Regions from separate parts of the Hydrogenophaga sedimenti genome, predicted to be linked through region 2. Evidence: predicted binding sites of a transcription regulator. Region 2 holds the regulator's gene; the other holds the start of a gene.
The links. The regulator FliA, encoded in region 2, starts transcription of late flagellar genes. The targets are predictions, from matches to a motif close to CTAAAGTTTNNNNNNNNNNNGCCGNTA.
Positions count from the first base shown of each region.

Region 1: ACS5NL_RS18025 (putative motility protein) is a predicted target of FliA. The motif match lies at 6,613-6,639, and genes of this name have one in related genera.

Region 1 is NZ_JBPZHA010000011.1:152,137-160,752, forward strand. Features, by position in the region: gene ACS5NL_RS17980 (ammonium transporter) at 1-943, shown strand, start outside; gene ACS5NL_RS17985 (C1 family peptidase) at 970-2,178, opposite strand; gene ACS5NL_RS17990 (hypothetical protein) at 2,217-2,507, opposite strand; gene ACS5NL_RS17995 (SMR family transporter) at 2,599-2,934, opposite strand; gene ACS5NL_RS18000 (DoxX family protein) at 2,962-3,396, opposite strand; gene ACS5NL_RS18005 (low molecular weight protein tyrosine phosphatase family protein) at 3,575-3,916, shown strand; gene ACS5NL_RS18010 (MFS transporter) at 3,913-5,445, shown strand; gene ACS5NL_RS18015 (hypothetical protein) at 5,442-5,876, shown strand; gene ACS5NL_RS18020 (energy transducer TonB) at 5,927-6,391, shown strand; gene ACS5NL_RS18025 (putative motility protein) at 6,375-6,584, opposite strand; partial or broken gene ACS5NL_RS18030 (addiction module antidote protein) at 6,829-7,124, shown strand; gene ACS5NL_RS18035 (HNH endonuclease) at 7,148-7,672, shown strand; gene ACS5NL_RS18040 (GNAT family N-acetyltransferase) at 7,722-8,306, shown strand; gene ACS5NL_RS18045 (hypothetical protein) at 8,386-8,616, shown strand, end outside.
Region 2 is NZ_JBPZHA010000006.1:185,871-194,486, reverse strand. Features, by position in the region: gene flhF (flagellar biosynthesis GTPase FlhF) at 1-1,165, shown strand, start outside; gene ACS5NL_RS12070 (hypothetical protein) at 1,158-1,958, shown strand; gene ACS5NL_RS12065 (RNA polymerase sigma factor FliA) at 1,964-2,680, shown strand; gene ACS5NL_RS12060 (HAD family hydrolase) at 2,911-5,340, shown strand; gene ACS5NL_RS12055 (FkbM family methyltransferase) at 5,372-8,616, shown strand, end outside.

The DNA.
Region 1 (8,616 bases), on a different contig from region 2:
CAAGTTCTTCTTCCTGCTGACCTTCGCCGCCGCCATCCCGGCCATCATTTCCGGCGGCATCGCCGAACGCGCCAAGTTCTGGCCGCAACTGATCGCAACGGCCGTCATCGTCGGCGTTGTGTACCCGTTTTTTGAAGGCATCGCCTGGAACGGCCACTTCGGCGTGCAGGCCTGGATCGAGGCCACGACCGGCGCCAGCTTCCACGACTTCGCCGGCTCGGTGGTCGTGCACGCGGTCGGCGGCTGGATCGCCCTGCCCGCGGTGGTCTTCCTGGGCGCCCGCGCCAACCGCTACCGCAAGGACGGCGGCGTTTCGGCCCACCCGCCGTCGAACATCCCCTTCCTGGCGCTGGGTGCCTGGATCCTGTGTGTCGGCTGGTTCGGCTTCAACGTGATGAGCGCACAGACGCTGGACAAGATCTCCGGTCTGGTCGCGGTCAACTCGCTGATGGCGATGGTCGGCGGCACGCTGGCCGCGCTGATCGCCGGCAAGAACGACCCCGGCTTCGTGCACAACGGCCCGCTGGCCGGCCTGGTGGCCGTCTGCGCCGGCTCGGACCTGATGCACCCGCTGGGCGCCCTGGTCGTCGGCGTGGTCGCCGGCCTGCTGTTTGTCTCGATGTTCACGCTGACGCAGAACCGCTGGAAGATCGACGACGTGCTCGGCGTCTGGCCGCTGCACGGTCTGTGCGGCACCTGGGGCGGCATTGCGGCCGGCCTCTTCGGCCAGAAGGCGCTCGGCGGCCTGGGCGGCGTGAGCTTCGGCGCGCAGCTGATCGGCACCGCCATGGGCGTGACCTGGGCGCTGCTGGGCGGCGCGGTGGTCTACGGCGTGCTCAAGGCCACGCTGGGCATCCGTCTCGACCAGGAAGAAGAGTACGAAGGCGCCGACCTGACGATCCACAAGATCAGCGCCACGCCCGACCGCGAAGTGAGCTGGTGAGCGCCGCCTGAGGGCGCCCGGCGCCCTCACTTCTTTTTCTTGCGGCCCGGCTCTTCCTCTTCCTCTTCCTCTTCCTCTTCCTCTTCCTCTTCCTCTTCCTCTTCCTCTTCCTCTTCGTCTTCTTCGTCTTCTTCGTCGTCGCCCTCTTCCTCGCCCTCGTCGACGGTGTAGTCGTAGCCGTCCTCGCCAGCGAACTCCTCTGACAAGGCGTCGAGTGCTTCCAGGAACGCCGCCTGGTCCTCGACCAGCAGGTAGAACTCGCCGAATTGGATGAAGCTGCCGTCCTTGTCTTCGTCGACCTCCCAGTCGAAGAAGTAGTCGTCCTCCGACTCGACCCACTCGTCGAGCAGCGCTTCGAGCCGCTCCAGGAACCCGTCGGAGTCTTCGGTGTAGACGTAGTAGTCAGAGAGCTGCAGGTACTCGTCGTCGTAGAAATACGAGTCGTCGCCTTCGACCTCGACACCCTCGCTGTAGTCCAGGTTCTGCACCGACTTGATCACCCAGCTGTCGTGCGCGTTGTGGCTGTCGTGCATCACGTAGTCGTACGGGATGTAGCAGTAGCCCTTGTCGCCCCACTCCTCGCCCCAGGAGTTGCGCACGATGAACACGCGGTCGATGTCCGAGTAACCCACGCACAACATGGCGTGCCAGCCGTGCGTCTTGCGGGTCTCGGCGTTGTCCTTGGGCATCGGCACCCGGCCCTTGTTGCGGCTGGCGTCGTCGAAGTTCTTGAAGGTGTTGAGTGCGAACGCGATCGGGAAACCCGCCGCCAGCGTTTCTTTCCAGAGCTGCAGGTCGGTGTCCACCGCCTCGGCCTCGACGATGCAGAACTCGCCGCCCTGCGTGTAGGCGTCCTCGTGCGGCTCGTCGTTGATCATGTCCTCGTCGTTGGGCCACATCTGCTCGGAGCAGGCACCGTACTCCATCAGCCCCTTGATCGCGGTGTGCATGTAGGAGCCACCGTCTTCGTCCTGGCTCTCGTCCAGGTAGCGCGCGTTGTAGTAGATGTAGAGGCGGCTGACGTCTTCCGAATCGCCCAGTTCCCGCTTGGCCAGGTACTCGTAGGCGCCGGCCATCGCGTTGGCCACGCAGCTGTTGCCCACCTGGCTCTCGATCGAGGTCAGGAACTTGCGCAGATCCACCCGCTGCGGCAGCGCCTTGCTGTGGTTGCGTTCCCTGCGCTTGGCGTCCTCAGGAACCTTGCCGATCTTGTAGCCGCCGTACCGCTTGTCCATGTTGTGTATGCCTGTTGAGAAAATGAAATGTCGATGCGTCAGGTCAGGCTGCTGGACATCATGAACAGCACCACCAGCAGGGCCACGAACAGCAGCGGCACACAGGCCACGCCCAGCGCCCACAGGTACAGACCCTTGTAGAACAGCACCCAGGAAGCGATCTGCGTCACGACGATCGAAGCCGGGATCGCCAGCACCGTCCCGAACAGCGTCCAGGTGCGGGTGGTCGCCCCGGAGTCGAACATCATGGGAGACATCAGCGCCATGTACAGCGCCGGCAGCAGGGCCAGCGACGCGACGATGTTGACGATGACGACCAGTGACTTCATGGGGAGGCTCCGTGCGTCCGGCCCACCCGTCGCATCTGCAACAAAGTGTAAACAATCGCCGCGCGCACGGCTGTGCGGAATTGCCCGGAAATCAGTGCGCGACCGAGCGCGAGAACAGGTTGATCACCAGCACGCCCGCGATGATCAGCCCCATGCCGGCCAGCGCGGGGCCGTCCAGCGACTGCTTGAACACCACCCAGCCGATCAGCGAGATCAGCACGATCCCGACGCCCGACCAGATCGCGTAGACCACGCCCGTGGGCATGCTGCCCAGCGTCTGCGCCAGACAGTAGAACGACACCCCGTACCCGATCACGGTGGCCACGCTGGGCCACATGCGGGTGAAGCCGTCGGAGGCCTTGAGCATGCTGGTCGCGATCACCTCGGCCACGATGGCCGCGGCGAGGAAAAGGTAGGCGGATTTCATGGGGAGCAGCCTACCTCAAGAAAGACGTCAGGCGCCGGCAGTCCCCGCCCCCGACGGCGTGCGGCCGGCGCGCCAGGCGTCCAGGCTCCACGAACCACCACCCGCCGCCGCCAGGTAGAGAAAGACGAAGGAGAACAGCACCGCGGCCTCGCCCTGGTTCAGGAACGGCACCAGCACATTGCCGCTCGGTGCGTGGCCGAGGAAATAGGCAAAGGCCAGCTGGCCGGACAGCACGAAAGCCACCGGCCGCGTGAACAGGCCCAGCAGCAACAGCGCGCCGCCAACCACCTCCAGGATGCCGGCCACACCGATCAGCGAAAACAGCGGCAACCCGTTGAAGAGATCCACGTGGGGAACGCCAAACAGCTTGGCCGAGCCATGCTGCAGGAGCAGGTAGGCGGACACGATGCGCAGCACCGACAGCACGCGGGGCGCGAGAGCAGGGGATTGCAGGATGGACATGATGTGAGACCTGTGTGGAGTGGATGGATGAAGAAGGCACGCGCCGGCCCCTTTCCGGGACCGCCCAGCCATTCTGGACAGCGCCCCGCCGCAGGAGAACCAACCACTTCTCAGATGCTTATGCGCAAACTAGGTTCGCATGAGCCGCCGACATGCGCATCGAAAGTACGATCTCGCGATGTCCGCCCCGCGCCTGAACGTCCTCTTCGTCTGCAGCCGCAACCAGTGGCGCAGCCCCACGGCCGAGCAACTCTGGCGCCGGCACCCGCGCCTGAACGTGCGCTCGGGTGGCACCAGCCCCAGCGCGCGCCACACCGTCGCGGACGCCGACATCGACTGGGCCGACGTGGTGATCGTGATGGAGCAGAAACACAAGTCCCGGCTGGTCGCGGACTTCGGTGCCCTTCTGGCAGACAAGCCCGTTCACGTGCTCGACATCCCCGACGAGTACAAGTACATGGACCCCGAGCTGGTCGAGCTGCTGGAGCAGTCGGTCGGCAGCCTTTTGAACATCGAATGACCACCCACTCCAAAGCCACCCCCCGCGAATGGTGGGGCTTGGCCGTGATCGCCCTGCCCTGTCTGGTCTATGCCATGGACCTGACGGTGCTCAACCTCGCGGTGCCGGCGCTCAGCCGCGCACTCGCGCCCAGCGCCTCGCAGCTGCTGTGGATCATCGACATCTATGGCTTTCTGGTCTCCGGCTTTCTGATCACCATGGGCACGCTGGGCGACCGCATCGGGCGCCGCCGCCTGCTGCTGATCGGCGCGACCTTCTTCGCGGCTGCCTCGGTGCTGGCCGCGTTTGCGCGCACGCCGGCCGAGCTGATCGTGCTGCGCGCGCTGCTGGGCATTGCCGGCGCGACGCTGGCGCCGTCCACGCTCTCGCTGATCCGCAACATGTTCCACGACGAAACGCAGCGCCAGTTCGCCATCGGCGTGTGGATCACCGCGTTCTCGGTCGGCAGCGCCATCGGCCCGCTGGTGGGCGGCTGGCTGCTGGAGCATTTCTGGTGGGGCTCGGTGTTCCTGCCCGCGGTGCCGGTGATGGTGCTGCTGCTGGTGCTGGGGCCGCGACTGCTGCCCGAGTACCGCGACGAGGACGCTGGCCGCATCGACGCGGCCAGCGTGCTGCTCTCGCTGGCCGCCGTGCTCGGCACCATCTACGCCATCAAGGCCATGGCCGAGGCCGGCCCCAGCGCGGCGCGGCTGGCGCTGCTGGCCGCGGGCGTGGCGGTGGGCTGGGTGTTCGTGCGGCGCCAGCGGGTGATCGACTACCCGCTGCTGGAGCTGCGGCTGTTCGCCATCCCGACCTTTCGCACCGCCATCGTGGCCTATGCGCTGTCGTGCCTGGCCATGTTCGGTGTCTACATCTTCATCGCGCAGTACCTGCAGATGGTGCTGATGCTCACGCCGCTGCAGGCCGGCTGGGCCACCGTGCCCTGGGCGGGCGGCTTCGTGTTCGGCTCGATGGTGCTGGCGCCGCGCATGGCCGCGCGCTACGGCCCCGGCCCGGTGATGGTCTGGGGCCTGGCCGCGGCCGCCGTGGGCATGCTGCTGATGGTGGGGGCCGACGGTCCGTGGGCGCTGTGGGTGCTGGTGGCCGGCATGGTCGTGGTCAGCCTGGGCATGGCGCCGGTGTTTGCGATCGGCACCGAACAGATCATCACCGCGGCACCGCCCGAGCGCGCGGGCGCGGCCTCGTCCATCGCCGAGACCGCCTCGGAGTTCAGCGGCGCGCTGGGCATCGCGCTGTTCGGCAGCGCGGGCACGCTCATCTACCGCCACCAGCTGGGCGGCGCGGGGCTGGCCGAGGTGCCGGCGCAGGCACAAAGCACGCTCGGCGGCGCCCTCGAAGCCGCCAACCACTTGTCGCCCGACGCGGCCCGGGCGCTGGTGAGCGCCGCGCAGGCCGCCTTCACCGATGCGCTGCAGTTCACGGCGCTGGTCAGCAGCGTACTGGTGCTGCTTGCCAGTGTGCTGGCGGCGCGCATGCTAAAACGGGACTCCGGGCGTTTTGACGACTCACACAGGGACAACACCACATGAAACGACGACTCTCACGCATCCTGATCGCTGCAACGCTGACCATCTGCAGCGCGACATCATTCGCTCAGGGTCTGGCGACCTTTCCGGAGATTCGAAAGGTCACGGATGCCGCCATGGAACTCGCTGGCAAAGGCGACATCGACGCTGCCCTCAAGAGCTTCCGTCATCTGACGATCATCCCCAAGGCCGAGTTCGACTCGATGCTCGCGCAGTCTGCCGCTTACCTCCCCACGGTGGCCACCCGATATGGCAACCCTATTGGTCAGGAGTTCATCGAAGAGAAATGGGTCGGCAAGTCCATGGTCCGACTGACCTACCTTCAGAAGTACGACAACCAAGCCATGCCTTGGGTCTTCTTCTGCTATCAAGGGAAGAGCGGATGGGTGATCCACACGTTCCGCTACAACGACAAGCCGCAAGACTTGTTCTGAAAGGCGATGCCAACGGGCACGCCAGAACCAAAAGATCGCCAGGTCCTGCCATGCCATTCACCCAAGCCCGCTTCACCGCCGCACTGGTGACCCTGACTCTTCTGGGTGCTTGTGCCCAGCCCCTTGGCGGAACCACTTACCGCGTGGGGAACAACCCGGAGTTCCTGAGCAGCCAGGATGCACAGCGCGAACTGATCCGCGAGACGCTGGAACACCAGATCAAGCCGCCGCTGGACAAACCGCTTCAGCTGCTCAACGCGGCGTTGCCGGGATACCCGATCAAGGCGTTGCGGCAGAGGATTGAAGGCAAGGTGGCGCTGCAGTTCGACGTCCTGGCGGACGGCTCCGTGAGCAACGTGACCGTGGTCGAAAATCCGAACGACGAGCTCTCGGCGGCTGCGCGCGAAGCGGTCGCCCAATGGAAGTTCAGCCCCATCACGCGCAACGGCGCGGGCGCCACGTTGAAGTTCGCTTTCGCCTACCGGTTCGAACTCGACGTCACACCATCGCGTTGACCTTCGTCCCTACCGAGCCGCCGCTGGCCAGCGGCAGGCTGCCCGCCACCGAGTTCAGCAGCGTGGCCGAGGCCGACTCCTGCAGGTCCATCGCTTTCTTCAGCACATGCACCTGGGCCGCCTCGGCGACCGAGCCCTGGCGGGACTGGACCACGCGGTCGACGAGCAGAGCGGGGGAGATTTCGATGTCCATGGCGAATCCTTTGAAGGTGTTCAGCCTTTATCGGCGAGCGCCCGGTTCGCTTGAGCCGCCCGGCTTGCCTCCCTGGTAACAAACCGAACACAATGGCCGCAGAGCCATTCCGGCCAGAAAACACGCCGCCCGGGGAGGGAGCGACATGCATCCAGAGGCACCGCCGCGCCGGTTCGACATCCGCATCGACCGCGCACTCACGCACCCGCAGGTGATCGCCCTGCTCGAAGAACACCTCGCCGGCATGCGCGCCGAGTCGCCGCCCGAATGTGTGTTCGCGCTCGACCTCGACGGCCTGCGCCGGCCCGAGATCACCTTCCTCACCGCCTGGCGCACCGATGTACCCGACGACGCAGCAGGAATCGCCCGAGCGAAGGGCGATATCGCCCTCGCCAAAGGATGACCCAGGTCGCCCGCGATAGCGGTCTGAGCCGCGAGAGCCTGTATAAGGCACTGAACGAGAACGGGAACCCAAGCTTTGCGACCGTGCTCAAGGTGGCGAAGGCGCTGGGGGTCCAGCTTCGGGCACATGCGAGCTGACGAATGTCCAGAATGCACAACTTATGAAGCAACTAGAGCGACTTCTGCATCAACAAGGCGACAGATGCTTTTTCTGCAAGGGGTCGATTCCTCCCGGCGAAGAAAGTGTTGAGCACCTTAACGCTTTGTCCAACGATGGGCTGAAGGACGACACAAACTGCGTTGTTTGTTGCAAGGCATTCAACGCGGTCCTTGGCAACCTGTCCATCAAAGATAAATTCCGCGTGGTCCTGAACTATGACGGCGTCCCGAGATGTCCAGCTGGCAAGGAGAACAGCTCAGAAGCATCTAAAGAAGCCAGCCGCATTGCAACCACCCTCTCTCCTGAGTTGAAGCAAGCGACAGACTTGGTCGTGGACAACTTAAAACGACGTGGCACTGACCGTCCAAAGAGAAAAACCAAGCTCGCCAGCACCATCAAGTCAATACTTCAAGGACAAACGACCGTCGCCCCAGAAGACGTCGTCGAGCAGTTGGTCCATCAGGACGTGGTGGTCATTGAGGGAACGAAAGTCACCTATCCAGGCTTTGCCGACGAAGGAGGCTGATCATCGAAGTCGCTCTGCCGGGACGAAACGAGTCAAGAGGGAATAGAACATGACGGCCAATAATTCACAGGGAGCGGTTGACATCCGCATCGACCGCGCACTCACGCACCCGCAGGTGATCAGCCTGCTCGAAGAACACCTCGCCGGCATGCGCGCCGAGTCGCCGCCCGAATGTGTGTTCGCGCTCGACCTCGACGGCCTGCGCCGACCCGAGATCACCTTCCTCACCGCCTGGCGCCTGCCGGCGGGCGCCTCACCCGACACCCCTGCCGGCGCCGAAGGCGAACTGGTCGCCATGGGCGCCCTCAAGGAACTGACGCCCACCACCGCCACCGAAGGCGGCCACGGCGAACTCAAGTCCATGCGCACCAGCGCGCGCCACCTGCGCCAGGGCGCCGCGCAAGCCATCCTCACCGAACTGCTCAGGCTCGCCCGCGAGCGCGGCTACGCGCGCGTCAGCCTGGAAACCGGCAGCACACCAGCGTTTGAACCAGCGATCGCGATGTACCGGCGGTTCGGGTTTGTGGAATGTGGGCCGTTTGCGGATTACCGGGAGGATCCGTTTAGTCGGTTTATGGCGTCAGAAATCTATTCAGCAGCAACCCAAGAAACACATTGCAATCCGCTGACATAGGGGCCTGATTTCTACTTCAACACTGATCCAGAACACACATTCTGAATCAACAAAGACTCTCATCAAAAAGGCGCTAAAAGTGAGCTCCTTCCCAAGACGCGGTCACTTCCGCACAGCCCCCAGTGGCGAAAAGACCTGGGTTCGACCACACACTGTAGATCGAACAAACAATCCTTCCCTGTCAAGCTGGCTACCACAACAGAAATTTGTTGCATTTCAAAACCGAACAACCAACAAAAAACCAAATAAAACAATTAACGCATCGCCATCAGAAGGACGACACTATCTATTAAACCCTAACGCTTCTTGT
Region 2 (8,616 bases):
GCCCGCCCCGGCGCCGCGCATGGCCGCACCCCGCGCGCCTGCGCCGATGCCTGCACCGGTCCAGGCACCTGCCACGATGATGGCGCCCTCGCGCCCGGCGCCGCGCCTGCAGATGGCCGATCCCGAACCGGCGCCGATCCGCACCCGCGCGCCGGCACCCGCACCGGCCTGGGAAGACGCTGCCCCGAAGGACCCGCACATGGCGCCCCAGATGGGCGACCAGCGCATGGCGGTCGAACTGTCCGCGCTCAAGGAAATGATCGAGGAGCGCTTCAACACCCTGGCCTGGCTGGGTTCGTCCAAGCAGAACCCGATCCAGTCCAACCTGATGCTCAAGCTGATCCGCGGCGGCTACTCGCCCGCGATCGCCCGCACCGTGCTCGACCGCATTCCGGCCGACTCGGGCGCCCCGCAAGCGGTGCGCTGGGTGATGGACACGCTGACCCGCAACCTCAAGACCGCGCCCGTCGGCTCCAGCCTGTGCGACGAAGGCGGCGTGGTCGCCCTGATCGGCGCCACCGGCGTCGGCAAGACCACCACCGCGGCCAAGCTCGCCGCCCAGTGCGTGCGCCAGTACGGCGCCGCCAGCGTCGGCCTGATCACGCTGGACACCTACCGCGTCTCGGGCTACGAGCAGCTGCGCACCTACGGCCGCATGCTCGGTGTCGTCGCCCACCTGGCGCACGACCGGGCCGCGCTCAAGGACCTGCTGAACCTGCTCTCGGGCAAGCGCATGGTGATCATCGACACCGCTGGCCTGGGCCAGCGCGACCAGCGCATCCAGGAAATGCTCGACGTGCTGGACATGCCCGCCGTCAAGAAGGTGCTGGTGCTCAACGCCGGCGCCCACGGCGACACGCTGGACGATGTGCTGACCTCGTTCAAGGCCAGCACGCTGCACGGCGTGGTGCTCTCCAAGGTCGACGAGGCCGTCAAGCTCGGCCCGGCGATCGACGCCTTGATCCGCCACCAGGTGGTGCTGCGCGGTGTGGCCAACGGCCAGCGCGTGCCCGAAGACTGGCAGAACCCCGACGCGGCGGCCATGGTCCGCATCTCGCTGGGCACCGAAGGCAAGTCGGCCTACGACCCGCTGGCCAACGAGATGGGTTTCTACTTCTCGCAGGGCGCCGCCCAGAGCCTGCACCTGGGAGGTTCCCATGTTTGAGATCGGCACCGACCAGGCCGCGGGCCTGCGCTCCACCGCGCCCCGGCGCGGCCCGGCCATGATGCCGATCGCCAGCCCGGCGCAGCCCGCCGGTGCCTACGAACTGCTGTGCCTGCTGGCGATGCAGCTCAAGGCGCAGGGCTACCTGCCGGTGATCATCGACGCGACCGCCACCGAGGCCGGCGCGCGCCGCGAGAACGATGGGGCGCACCTGGGCCTGCAGCACGCGCTGACCGACGGCTCCATCGCCGGTCTGGGCCAGCCCGGCGAGGGCCACGAATGGCTGGTGATGCCGGCCGCGCGGGGTCTCAAGACCCTGCAGCAGACGGCGCTGGCCGCCGGCGGTGCGGTCGCGCTCTCGCGCCTGCTCTCGCCGTTCGCCCCCGAGGCGCTGCTGCTGGTGTTCGGCCCGGCCCACGAACTGGCGCCGCTGGTGAGCAACCTCTCGGCCCGCGTGCTGGTGCCGGTGCTGCCCTGGCCGCAGGCCAGCGTCGACGCCTACGGCGCGATCAAGCTGCTGCACATGGCGGGCGCCACACCGGTGCTCGCGCCCCTGAACCACGAACAACCCCAGCCCCCGGCCAACCCGGTGGTGGCGGGAGTGACCGACTGCGCCCGCAAGCACCTGGGCATCGAGGTGGAACGCTGGAATGCGCCCGTGTGGGCCACGGGCGTCCAGGAATGCGCCCTCGGACGGCCGCAGCGGCCCGACACCTCCCAAGGACTGCGCCACGCGCGGTACGCAGGACCGGGATCGCCCTTCGCAGGCGCGGTTCCCCAACTCTGGAGCTGACGACGATGTACACCGCCAAAGGCACCCTCAACCGCGACGACCAGCTGCGCAAGTACAGCCCGCTGGTGCGGCGTCTGGCCCATCACATGATCGCCAAGCTGCCGCCCAGTGTCGAGGTCGACGATCTGATCCAGGTCGGCATGATCGGGTTGACCGAAGCCATCGCGCGATTCGAACCCACGCAGGGCGTGCAGTTCGAGACCTTTGCCAGCCAGCGCATCCGCGGCGCCATGCTCGACGAGCTGCGCGAAGGCGACTGGATGAGCCGCGGCTCGCGCAAGAGCCAGAAAGACATCGAACAGGCGGTGCACCGCCTGCAGCAGAAGCTGCACCGGGCGCCGATGGAATCGGAGATCGCCAAGGAACTGGGCATGACCCTGCCCGACTACCAGCACATGCTGGCCAAGGTGCGCGGCACCCAGCTGGTCTACCTCGAAGACATCAGCGGCCGCGACGACGACGAAGAAGGCTTCCTGGACCGCCACATGGGCGACGACGAGTCCGACCCGTCCTCGCTGCTGCAGGACCAGCGCATGCGCATGGCCCTGGTCGAGGCGATCAAGAACCTGCCCGAGCGCGAGCAGCAGATCATGTCGATGTACTACGAACACGACATGAACCTCAAGGAGATCGCCGCGGTGCTGGGCGTGACCGAGTCGCGCATCTGCCAGCTGCACAGCCAGTCGATCGCCCGCCTGCGCTCCAAGCTGCGGGAGCACTGAGCAGCCCCCACGCTCCGCCGCTGCGCGGGTCGCTGCCCCCCGAGGGGGCTGGGCCTGCCTTGGGGCGGCCCGGCGGCTGGCCCTTCTGCCCCCACGCTCCGCCGTTGCGCGGGTCGCTGCCCCCCGTTCCAATCCGGTGAACAGGCGGGTTGGGGGCCCGGTGATTGGGCCTTTGACTGCGGCGTGGCTGCCTACAGTGGCCACATTGCCCCAGAGACGGACTGTTCACCATGACCGAGATCACCGCCGACCGATTGCACACGCTGCTGGATGCCCTGCCCAACGGGGTCCGCGTGCTGTCGCTGGACTGCTTCGACACCATCGTCTGGCGCAAGGTCGCCAAACCCACCGACGTCTTTTTCGCGCTGCAGGATTCGGCGCCCTGGCAGGCCCACGGCATCACGGCGCCGCTGCGCGCCAAGGCCGAGGACGCCGCGCGCCGCCGCAAGCGGCTGCTGACCCGCTCCAACGAGGTGACGATCGAGGAGATCTACCGCGAGCTGCTGCCCTCCCTGAGCGATGCCGAGCGCGCGACCTGGGTGGCGCTGGAGCTGGACGCGGAAAAACGCCATGGCTTTGTTTTTGAACCGACCCTGGCACTGATCCGCGCGGCGCACGCGCGCGGGCTGCGCATCATCGTGGTCAGCGACACCTATTTCTCCCATGTGCAGCTGCGCGAACTGCTGGCCGCGCTGATGGGCGATGAACACCGGCTGATCGCGCAGGTGCACTGCTCCAGCGAATGCGGTGGCTCCAAGGTCAACGGCATGTTCGGCGTGGTGCTGCAGCGCGAGAAGCTCAAGCCCGCGCAGGTCTGGCATCTGGGCGACAACCCCAAGGCCGACCTGTGGGCGCCGCAGCAGCAGGGCGTGGTCGGGGTGCATCTGCAGCACCACGTGCCGGCGGTGCTGGCCCAGCTGGAGCAGCGCGAGCGCGCGGCCCTGCAGCTGATGCCCGAGATCCACCGCAGCGTCGCCATGCCCAGCAGCTTCCACGCCCAGCTGGCCACCCGCCACGGCTTCATGGCCGGCGACGTGCGCGACCGCATCGGTTACGGCACGCTGGGGCCGGTGATGCACGCCTTCGCCACCTGGGTGCGCGATCGGGTGGCCGCGCTGGCGGCCGACGGCACGCCGGTGAAGGCGGCCTTCCTGCTGCGCGACGGCCACCTGCCGGCCCGGGCCATGCAGGCGCTCACCGGCGACGCATGGCCGCTGTTGCGGCTCTCGCGCTTCACCGCCAACGCCGCCTGCCTGCGCGACCGCGACGACGTGGTGAGCCTGTTGGCAGGCATGTTGTCGGAAAAGAGCATGCCGGCGCTGGCACGCCAGCTGCTGCTGCCACCGGCGCTGGCCGAATCCATTCTTGCCGAGAGCCTGAAAGCGAGCCGCCCGGAAGACGCCTTTGCCCGCCGGGTGCTGCGCGAAGACACGCTGCGCACCATTCTCGAGGCCTCGGCCCGGTTCCGCGCCCGCCTCTGGACGCATGTGCAGCGCGCGACCGGGGTGCAGCGCGGCGACACCCTGGTGTTCGCCGACCTGGGCTACAGCGGCACGGTGCAGACCCGGTTGCGCGAGATCTTCCAGGACGAACACGGCGTGCGCCTGCACGGCCTGTACCTGATCGCCAGCCGCGCGCTGCCCGGCCAGGTGGATCGCGAAGGCCTGATCGGTCCGGACTGGGCCGACGAGCGCCTGGTGGTTGCGCTGACCGCCTACATCGGCCTGTTCGAGATGATGTGCACCATGGCCGAACCCTCGACGGTGGACTACACCGACGGCGGTGAGCCGGTGTTCGGCGCCTCGGGCGCCAAGGCCACGCAGTCGGCCACGGTCGACCGCATGCAGGAGGCCAGCCTGCGCTTCGTGCGCGATGTGGCGGCGGTGCCTCCGCGCCGCAAGCCGGCCGCCAACCGCCTCGAGCTGGCGCGCCAGGTGGTGGCCGACCTCGGCCGCCTGATCTACCTGCCCGACGCGCAGGAGACCGAATGCCTCTCGACCTTCGAGTTCGACTTCAACCTCGGCACCGACCTGATGCTGGCCACCGCCGATCTGGAGACCGGGCTGGAGGAGTTCCGTCGCGAAGGCTTCGCCCTGATGAACCGCGACTTCACCCGCCTGCGCATCAGCTACCCGATGGAGCTGCGGCACATGGACATCTCGCTGGCGATCACGCTGATGTCGCTGCAGCGCTACGGCTATGGCCTCTCGACCAGCGACGCCAGCCTGCGCCGCGAGACGGTGCCGGCGCTGGTGGCCAATGCCACCGGTCATTCGCAGGGAGTGGTCGAAGCCCACGCCACGCACGACGGCTTCTTCAGCGTCTCGCTGCCGATGAGTTCCTCGTTCGACATGAGCGTGCTGCTCGGCCAGTGCTACCAGTGGCTGCAGATCGAGTCGGTGTGCAAGGTGTCGATGGAAGAGTCGCGCGAGACCTTCCCGCTGGAAATCGGCCGCGATGTGCTGTTCGACGGCGTCGGCGCCCAACCGGGTGGCCTGCTGCAGTGCAGCCCGGCGGCCATGCTGTTCCTGCCCGCGTGTGCACCGAAGGACCACGGCCGTTTCATGGTGCGCGTGGTCTACCGCCCGCTGGTGTGGGTCGAGGCGGTCGCCGCCGGACAGGCCAGCGCCAGGACGCACGCCGAACCGCTGGCGGCCTGAGAGAACACCCACCCCATTCAAGGACACCGAGATGGACATGGAACACCGCAGGCCCGAGGCGCTGCTTGAACGTGTGGTGACGGCGATCGAGGGCGGGGCCGCATTGCACGCCACCGCCACCGACCGGCACGATGCCGGGCTGTCGACCTTGCCCGGTCGCTGGAGCCACCACAAACCCGATGCCACCGGTCTGCCCGATTTCGCGGCCGCCACCGAGACCACCTGCGTGTGGGTGGTGCGTGGCGCCGCGTTCGATGGCGACCGCTGGCGCCTGGCGCTGGCGCGCTTCATGGCGGCGCCCGCCGGTCGGCTGGTGCTGGTGCTGCTGGGCTCGCCGTCGCAGGGCGCCGTGCTGCGCCAGGCGCTCGAACGCCTGGCCTTCGCCAGCGGACTGCGCAAGCACCCGGCGTATTACCTGATGCTCGACTACGAGGCGCTGCAGCAGGACGCCGGCCCGCTGGTGCTGCCGCTGGAGAAGCCCCCCGAAGCCGCGCGCCAGGCCTATCCCCTGGCGGCGCTGGAAGAGGAGCGCGACCTGCACATGGACATGCTGCGCGAGGCCGGCGAACGCTCGGACGCGCACGTGATCCGCTACCACCTGGCGGCCGATCTGGTGCGCGCCGGTGACCGGGTGCTCGACGCCGCCTGCGGCCTGGGCTACGGCAGCTACGTGCTGTCGCAGCTGACCCGCTGCCACAGCGTGACCGGGATCGACGGCAGCGACTACGCCATCGACTACGCCCGCGCCAGCTACGCCGCGGCGGAGGCACGTCTGGAGTACGTGCAGGGCTGGTTGCCCGACCACCTGGCGGCCTGGCCCGACCACAGCTTCGATGTGGTGGTCTCGTTCGAGACGCTGGAGCATGTGCAGGACCCGCAGGGCCTGCTGGCCGAGTTCTCGCGCCTGCTGCGCCCCGGTGGCCGCATCATCGCCAGCGTGCCCAACGACTGGTCCGACGAAACCGGCGAGGACCCGAACCCGCACCACCTGCACGTCTACACCCTCGACACGCTGCGCCAGCAGTTCGCCCGCCACTTCGTGCGCGAGCGCCTGCACCAGCAGATCGCCAGCGGCTGCAAGCGCCGCACCAACGGCAACCAGTGGGCCCCGCTGGCGCGCACGCTGCGCGAAGTGCCGGTGGACACCGACCTGCCACCCGACAGCGAGTGGTGGGTGATGACGGGCAGCAAGCCGGCCCGCACACTGTCCATCGACTACCGTGCACCCGCCTATGCCGCCCTGCAGCCGCCCTGGGCCGCCACCGCCGGGGCGGAGCACCTGGCCGGGGGCCTGGTGCTGGCCATGCATTGCGTGCCGGCCGAGGTCGACCCCCGGGTCGAAGCCTTCTGGTCGGCGCTGGCCCAGGAACTCGCGCAGCGGGGACACGCGCTGATGCTGCTGAGCACCACGCCCGTGCGCGATCCGGCGCTGCATGTGATCGACATGCCCTTCGAGCTGACGGGCTTCGTCCGGCATTTCGCCGCGCTGCCGTCGGCCGGTGAAGCGGTCAGCGAACAGGACATCCACGACGCGGTCGGCTGGTACGGTTGCGACCACGACACGGCGCGCGACAACCTGCGGCTGGCCCAGGCCTTCCTGCGCGACCTGCTGGAGACCCTGCGCCCGGCGGCGGTGCTGGGCTGGCAGGCGCTCAACCCGCTGACCCGGGTGCTGCGCGCCAGCGCCCGTGCGGCAGAGCTGCCGTACTGGTCCGGCGAGCGCGGCTGGGTGCGCAACACGCTGATGTTCGACCTCGGCGGCAGCCACCTGCTGGGCGAGCTCTCGACCAGCCTGGCCAGCGCCCGCCAGCGCGAACGCTACCGCCCGCACCCACTGGTGCTCGAGGCCCTGCGCCAGCGCGCCACCCGGGCGTCGAGCCTGGGGCGCTACACGGGTACCGAACGGGTGGGGCGCGAGGCCTTGCGCGAGCGGCTGGGCATGGCGCCCGGGGACCGGGTGGCCGTGCTGTTCACGCACGGCGAACCGGGCATGAACACGATGTCGAACGCGACCGTGCGCGAGCTGCACGACCTCTCCGGCCCGTTGCTGCAGCAGCGCCTGGACGCGCTGGCGCAGGCGCTCTCGGCGCGCGGCTTCTGGCTGCTGGTGCAGGAGCATCCCTTCAATGCGGCCGCCGGGCGCTGCCTGCGCCTGCCGGATGACCCGCGCGTGCTCGGCGTGCGCGAGGACGTCAGCAGCCTGCTGGACGCGGCCGACGCCTGCTTCTTCACGCTCGCCACGCTGCAGTTCGACGCGGTCTTCCTGGACAAGCCCTTCGGCTTGCTGGGCCGCAGCGCGCTCTGCCGCGACGGCCTGCCGCCGGTCATGGGCGACCATGGTTCCGCCGACGGATTCCTGGACACGGTGCTCGACAGCGCCGCCTGGCCGGCGCGCTTCGAGCGGCTGCGGGCCGATGTGGCCTTCCAGTTCGAGAACCTGCTCATCGACACCGAGCCGGACGCGGTTGCCCAGGGCGCCGCCGAGTGGGCCGCACACCTGGCGCGCCTGCAGCGGCCGGTGGACGCGGCGTTCCCGGCGCGGATCGAGCAGTTCCTTCAACTCTGGGCCACGACGGCCGGCGAGGCCGCCGGGCCCGCCTTGGACGAGGTGCCTGCCATCTCGCCGCCGACCGGTGCCGCGGTGGACGTGTTGACCCATTGCCTGGCCCAGCTGGGCCTGGCCGAGCCGCTGGAGCTGCGGCCGCAGGCCGGTGCCTTGGTGCACCGCTCGGACACGCTGTGCGTGATCGCCGGTCACGACCAGTGCCAGACCGACCTGCGCCAGGGGTTCGAGGCGCTGTGCAACATCGACGTCGAGGGCCAGCACCTCTGGGTGGGCGTGCCGTCGGTGTTGCCCGTCCTGCAGCCCCACGAATCCCCGGTGGTCGTGAGCTTCTACACCAAGAACACGCCCTACGAAGCGCAGGCGCGCGGCCTGGTCGAATCCATCGAAGCGCTGGGCGACGACGTGCCCTACTGCGTGGTCGGCATCGACAGCGCGGGCTCGTGGGAGGCGAACTGCAGCCTCAAGCCGGGCTTCATCCTGCAATGCCTGCGGGAGCTGCAGCGCCCGGTGCTGTGGGTCGACGCCGACGCGCGGCTCAACGCCCGGCCCTCGGTGCCACCGGCGTTCGACTTTGCGGTCCACAAGTACGACGGCTGGGAGTTCGCCAGCGGCACCGCCTATTTCGCCTGCAGCGACGCGTCGATCCGGCTGCTGGAGCGCTGGATCGAGCTGTCCCGCCAGCGCCCGCTGATCTGGGACCAGATGCTGCT